2 linked regions of the Ruminococcus sp. HUN007 genome follow. The protein of the gene in region 2 interacts with the protein of the main gene of each other region in a pairwise test. Links are inferred from orthologs where the notes say so. Each region holds a gene or a part of one and is shown on either strand. Other genes may lie near its edges. The genes, in order: ribD and CC97_RS13015.

The links.
Region 1: the proteins of CC97_RS13015 (region 2) and ribD interact in binary tests that used the Escherichia coli proteins (3 or more experiments, as listed by UniProt). The link is inferred for Ruminococcus sp. HUN007 from one-to-one orthologs.

What each region holds. Positions count from the first base shown.
Region 1 is NZ_JOOA01000002.1:2,302,408-2,305,563, reverse strand. The notes cover bases 158-2,984. They hold ribD (bifunctional diaminohydroxyphosphoribosylaminopyrimidine deaminase/5-amino-6-(5-phosphoribosylamino)uracil reductase RibD), read right to left. Parts: upstream 2,207-2,984; coding sequence 1,109-2,206; downstream 158-1,108. Other genes in these bases: CC97_RS14325 (zinc ribbon domain-containing protein), read right to left, coding at 2,466-2,918; ribE (riboflavin synthase), read right to left, coding at 442-1,107; CC97_RS14345 (bifunctional 3,4-dihydroxy-2-butanone-4-phosphate synthase/GTP cyclohydrolase II), read right to left, coding at 158-269. Outside these bases: more of CC97_RS14345, read right to left, coding at 1-157; CC97_RS14320 (thymidine phosphorylase), read right to left, coding at 3,064-3,156. UniProt on the Escherichia coli protein: Converts 2,5-diamino-6-(ribosylamino)-4(3h)-pyrimidinone 5'-phosphate into 5-amino-6-(ribosylamino)-2,4(1h,3h)-pyrimidinedione 5'-phosphate.
Region 2 is NZ_JOOA01000002.1:2,025,527-2,028,854, reverse strand. The notes cover bases 93-3,091. They hold CC97_RS13015 (acetyl-CoA carboxylase biotin carboxylase subunit), read right to left. Parts: upstream 2,266-3,091; coding sequence 919-2,265; downstream 93-918. Other genes in these bases: accB (acetyl-CoA carboxylase biotin carboxyl carrier protein), read right to left, coding at 2,732-3,091; fabZ (3-hydroxyacyl-ACP dehydratase FabZ), read right to left, coding at 2,285-2,716; accD (acetyl-CoA carboxylase, carboxyltransferase subunit beta), read right to left, coding at 93-884. Also shown: CC97_RS13025 (acetyl-CoA carboxylase carboxyltransferase subunit alpha), read right to left, coding at 1-9; more of accD, read right to left, coding at 9-92; more of accB, read right to left, coding at 3,092-3,214; fabF (beta-ketoacyl-ACP synthase II), read right to left, coding at 3,230-3,328. UniProt on the Escherichia coli protein: This protein is a component of the acetyl coenzyme A carboxylase complex; first, biotin carboxylase catalyzes the carboxylation of the carrier protein and then the transcarboxylase transfers the carboxyl group to form malonyl-CoA.

The sequences.
Region 1 (3,156 bases), 280 kb from region 2 along the record:
ATGGAAACCGTAAAAGCCGTACAGTGATTATCCGTATTGTTCTTCACCATCTGTGAAAGGCCGAGCTTTGAAGTGTATTCATGGCTCATCGGCATACAGATAAGGCCTTTTCCGTGGGTAGCCATAAAATTGACGTTAGCCTGTGTGGCGAACTGCGCTGCACAGATGAAATCGCCTTCATTTTCCCTGTCAGCATCATCGGTAACAAGAATTATTTTTCCGGCACGAAGTTCTTCGAGTGCTTCATCGATAGTATTGTAGTTAAACATTTATGAGTGATTTTCCTTTCGTAAATAGATTATCATAATTTGATCTGCTGTTTCCCGTGTCCTCACTTAAGCGCAGCACGGAGCCGGCTTTGGCAGAGGAAACGGGTTGCAGGAGGTTGAATCCGTAAGGTTGTAAACCGGATTTTCGTTCATGAAAAGAGGTTTACAACCATCACATGAAACCGTTCCGGGCAAGGAATTCTGAGGTAATACCGGTTTTGTTGTCAACCACCTGTCCGGTTTCAACCTGGTTTGATCCTAAAAGTTTTTCTACATATTTTCCTATCATATCGCATTCAATATTTACCCGGTCACCCGGCTTTTTTGAAAGAAGTGTGGTCTCAGATCCTGTATGGGGAATGACGGACACACTGAAATTACTGTCGGTAACTGCCGCTACTGTAAGACTGATTCCGTCGAGAGCAACGGATCCTTTTTCGACTATGTAGCGGAGCAGTGAACTGTCAGCAGAAATTTTCACCCAGACGGCATTTTCCTCGCGCTTCATGGAAGCGATTGTTCCTGTACCGTCAATATGTCCGGAAACGATGTGCCCGCCGAACCTGCCGCCGCAGAGCATGGCGCGTTCCATGTTGACCTCGTCGCCTGCACGCAGGGATCCGAGGGAACTTCGGCGCATGGTCTCGGCCATGACGTCGGCAGTAAATGTGTCTGCCGTAATATCAGTAGCGGTAAGGCACACACCGTTCACGGCAATACTGTCGCCCTCGTGAATGTCTTCAAGCACAACGGAAGCCCTGAAGGTGATACGGGATGACACGTTTCCCTTTTTAACGTTTGCCACTGTTCCCTTTTCTTCAATTATACCCGTAAACAAGCTACTCACCCCCGACGCTGTATTCAATGAGAATGTCACTGCCGATAGTGCTTATTACCGGATCGGAGAGCATGAAGGCCTTATCCGGATAGTCAACGCCGATACCGCCGACGGCAGATCTGGCTGTTGCACCGCCGAATATCTTCGGTGCGATGTAGACCTGAAGCTTGTTTACAATACCCGCTTCAAGAGCGCTGCATGCAAGTTCGGCTCCCCCTTCGAGCAGGATGCTGTCGATTCTGTATTCCGAAGCAAGCTGTTTCATGAGATATTCAAGATCGACCTTTCCGTCCGCGGAAGGAGTTTTTATTATTACCGCCCCGAGATTTTCGAGAACCTCCTTCTTTTCGGCATCGTCACTTACTGTGGCAATGTAGGTCGGTACGGATGATGCTGTTTTCATTATCCGGCTGTCGGCCGGTATGCGCAGCCGGCTGTCGCAGATGACACGTGAATGTACGCCGGCATCTTCAAGCCTGCAGGTAAGAAGCGGATCGTCCGCAAGTACGGTGCCGATCCCGGTCATAACAGCCGAAACACGTTTTCTGGTATGCTGAACATGATCACGCGATTCCTCAGATGTGATCCACTTCGACGCACCGGTATGTGTTGCGATCTTACCGTCTGCCGTCATGGCATACTTGAGAATAACGTAAGGCGTACCGGTTGTGATGTAGTGGAAGAAGATGTCGTTGAGCGCATCGCACTCTTCCCTAAGGACGCCTTCAATAACTTCGATGCCGTGCTTGCGCAGTATGGCAACTCCGTTTCCGGCAACCTTCGGATTAGGATCCGGTGAGCCGATGAAAACACGCTTAATACCGTTTTCGATGACTGCCTCGGTACACGGCGGGGTTTTGCCGTAATGACAGCACGGTTCAAGCGTTACGTAAAGGTCTGCGCCTTCAGCACTTTCGGTGCAGGCTGCAAACGCATTCCTTTCAGCGTGAAGCTCGCCGTATTTCCGGTGATAGCCGCAGCCGATAATGCGGCCGTTCTTCACGACAACTGCTCCCACAAGAGGATTCGGAGAAACAAAACCGGTGCCGCCCTTAGCAAGTTCGACTGCCATTTTCATATATTTTTCATGTTCTGACAAGGCAAACACTCTTTTCGTAAAAAAATAAAAGTACCCTGCTTTTTACAGGGTACTCTGAAAAACTATGCATATCTGCGGCCGTTCAGGCCACATAAAACTGCTGCTTCTTTCATCCGGACTTTACCGTCGGTCCCGGAATTTCACCGGATCGGCCTCTTCAAAGAGGTTCGCGGACTTTACCGCCGGTCATGAATCACACACTACCCTGAAGCTTTATAATATCAGTTTAACATATTTATTTCACTTAGTCAAGGGAAACTCAGATCTCAGTATCTTCTGATGCAGTTTCATCAGCTTCAACAACTACTGAAACATCTTCAGGTTCCACGTCAACAAAGCTTTCCATCTTTGCGCCGCATGCCTGACAGAACTGCTGATCCTTTCTGATAGAAGCTCCGCACTTAGGACATGTTGTTTCAACGTCGAGTGCTGCGAGCTGCTGCTGGAGTTCAGCGATGTGTGCGTTAGCATCGTTGATCTTACCTACTATTTCAGCAAAATCCTCTGCCGGATTCTGACCGAATATTTCAAAATACTTTTTGCCAAGCTCTGTGTAAGCCTTGCTGATGTTTGAGTTTTCTGTGCTGATGTGGCTCTTGAGCTTTGCCTTTTCAGCGAGAAGCTTTGACTTGTCAGCTGCACCTGTTGCAGCCTTTGAAATCTTTTCTCCTGCCTTGCCAGCGAATCCGCCTACTTTTTCTAAAAATCCCATTTTTTCATCCTCCTGTAGTTATATTTGATCACCAGACGGGTATCCGGTTAAAAATAATCCTTAAATATAATTTTAAACTTTTTTTAAGTCAATGTCAATATATTTTGCGTAAGTTATTCATTAAATTATGCGCCGGTCCTGCTTATTAACTTATAACTTTAATTACACAGTCTCTGTGCGGCGGCTGAACAGATGAGAACGTCACTGCAGCGACAGCCTTGTCCGCTATGGATTTGAG
Region 2 (3,328 bases):
CCTCCGCATTATATCTCTTCAGGACGGTAATTATTGAGTATCATAAGATGTGAAAGTACGCTTCTCATCTTTTTTCTCTCAGCAATCATGTCAACAAATCCCTTTTCAAGCTGGAATTCAGCAAGCTGGAAATCGTCAGGAAGTCTCTGCTTTATAGTTCCCTCGATAACACGTCTGCCGGCGAATCCTACAAGCACCTTCGGCTCAGCAATGATAATGTCGCCGAGCGATGCAAAAGAGGCTGTAACACCGCCTGTGGTAGGGTCTGTGAGGACTGTTATGTAAAGCTGTCCTGCATCACCGTGTCTTGCAACGGCACCTGAGGTCTTGGCCATCTGCATGAGCGAGACCATACCTTCCTGCATTCTTGCACCGCCTGATGCTGTAAATGCTATAAACGGAAGTTTGTTTTCGGTCGCATATTCAATGGCGCGTGTTATCTTTTCACCGACAACGCTTCCCATTGAAGCCATCATGTAGGATGCATCCATTACCGCAATAACTACCCTTATCTTTCTTATACGGCATTCACCTGTTATAACAGCATCACTGAGGCCTGTCTGGGAGCGCAGCGCTTCCTGTTTCTTTTCATATCCCGGAAATTCGATAGGGTTTTTGCTGATCATGTCCTTGTCAAATTCAGTGAAACTGCCTTTGTCAGCCGTGATCCTGATCCTTTCCCTCGCTGAAAGTCTTCCGTGATAGTTGCATGAAGGACAAACCTTGTTGTTTCGGATATAGTCATCTTCAAAAAGTGTTGTCCTGCATCGCGGACACTTGAAAATGATGTTTTCAGGAATAGTCGTATCTGAAACGACATCCTGTTCTTTTTCCCTGTTGCCGTTAAATCTTGTCTTTACAACCTGAAAGATATCTTCAAACATCTTTTATGACTCCTTTTTGCAAGCCGTGGCTTACTTATCTCTGTTCAAGAAATTTTTCGATAAAACCAACATCGTAGGCTCCGCTGCCGAAGGTCTCATTTCTGATGAGATCAAGCTGGAATTCGATGTTTGTATCGATCCCGCCTACTATGAATTCGGAAAGTGCCCATGACATTTTCTTTATAGCTTCCTCGCGTGTGTTTCCGTATACGATAAGCTTTGAGATCATGGAATCATAGTAAGGAGTGATCGCATAACCCTGGTAGACAGCACTGTCAACTCTGACGCCCGGACCGCCCGGTGTGTAGAGTGCTGTTATAACGCCCGGACAAGGCCTGAAGTTCTTTTCAGGGCACTCAGCGTTGATACGGCATTCGATAGCGTGACCTCTGAGTTTTATGTCGTCCTGTGTGAAACCAAGATCTTCTCCGGCTGCTATTTTTATCTGTGTCTTTACAAGGTCAACACCTGTAACGAATTCGGTTATCGGATGCTCTACCTGAATTCTTGTGTTCATTTCCATGAAGTAGAAGTCACCGTTCTTGTCCACAAGAAATTCTATTGTACCTACATTGTAGTAATTGCTTACCTTTGCAGCTGTAACTGCCGCTTTGCCCATCTTTGCACGGAGTTCTTCCGTCATTACAGGGCTCGGGCTCTCTTCGATAACTTTCTGGTGTCTTCTCTGGAGAGAGCAGTCACGTTCACCGAGGTGTACAACGTGACCTGCTTTGTCAGCAACGATCTGTATTTCAACGTGACGCGGACGTTCGATGAATTTTTCGAGATAAACTGCATCGTCACTGAAGAAATTCAGTGATTCCTGTTTTGCTGCGGTTATCTGGGCTTCGAGTTCCTCTGAATTGTTAACTATTCTGATACCGCGTCCGCCGCCGCCTGCAGCAGCTTTTATAAGTACCGGGTAACCGATCTTTTCGGCAAGTTCACGTGCTTCGTCAAGTGTTTTTATTTCGCCCTTTGATCCCGGAATTACCGGTACGCCGGCATCTTCCATGGTCTTTTTTGCATTTGCCTTGTCACCGAGCATGTCGATGGATTCAGGTGAAGGGCCGATAAATGTTATGCCGCATTTTTCGCATATTCTTGCAAACTTTGAATTTTCCGAAAGGAAGCCGAATCCCGGGTGAACAGCGTCAGCACCTGTGATCATGCAGGCTGAGATTATAGCTTCAATATTCAGGTAACTCTTTGATGAATCAGCAGGACCAATGCACACTGCTTCATCTGCGATCTGTGCATGAAGCGAGCTTTTGTCTGCTGTTGAGTATACTGCAACTGTGCGGATGCCGAGTTCACGGCAGGCTCTTATGATCCTGACAGCGATCTCGCCGCGGTTTGCTATCAATATTTTTCTGAACATTCTGTTATGCTCCATAAAATTATTTTAAAACAAAGGAGATCTCGGCAGTAACAGCTTTTTCGCCGTCAACGTGGGCAACAGCCTTGCCTACACCGACAGGTCCCTTTATCTTGATGATCTCAACTTCAAGTGTAAGAACATCGCCCGGTACTACCATTCTTCTGAACTTTGCCTTGTCAACTCCGCCGAGGAAGCCTATTTTGCCCTTGTGCTCGTCGAGTGAAAGCATTGAAACGGCTCCTGCCTGTGCAAGCATTTCAATGATGAGAACGCCCGGTACTACAGGCTTTTCCGGAAAGTGACCGCGGAACCAGAAATCGTCAGCCTTGATGTATTTCTTTGCTACGACTCTTTTGCCCGGTTCCATTTCTACTATTTCGTCTATGAGAAGAAACGGATCTCTGTGAGGAATTACTTCCTTGATCTGTTCCTGATCCATAAGTATGCTCATATCATTATCCCCTTTTTATTTTATGATCATGATCGGCTGATCGTATTCGACCGCTGATGCATTTTCAACGAGTATCTGTTCAACAGTTCCTTCAAATTCGCTCTGAATCTCGTTCATGAGCTTCATTGATTCAACTATGAATATTACATCGCCTTTCTTAACGTGGTCTCCGACTTTAACAAATGCCGGCTTGTCCGGTGAAGGTGAAGCGTAGAATGTACCTACGATAGGTGCTTTTACTACGTTGCCTGTGATCTTTTCATCAGCCGGTCTGGTTTCAGTGTTCTGAACTGCCGGAGCTGCTGCTGTCTGCACTGCAGCTGTTACCGGTGAAGCGGACGGTATTACAGGAGGAACCGGAGGAAGCTTCTTGTCTTCGATCAGGATCGAGCTGTCACCGTTTTTGATTTCTATTCTACCAAGTTTTTTGTCGGAAACGAGTTCCGCAAGTTCTTTGATCTCAGCAAATGTGAGACTGCAAATTCTGTTATCTGCCATAACGTCCTCCAACGATTATTTTACTGACTTGAAGCACAGGGTCGCGTTGTGACCGCCGAATCCGAGTGAATTGGAAATGGCAGCCTTTATATCTGTCTTTATATTGCCTTCAGT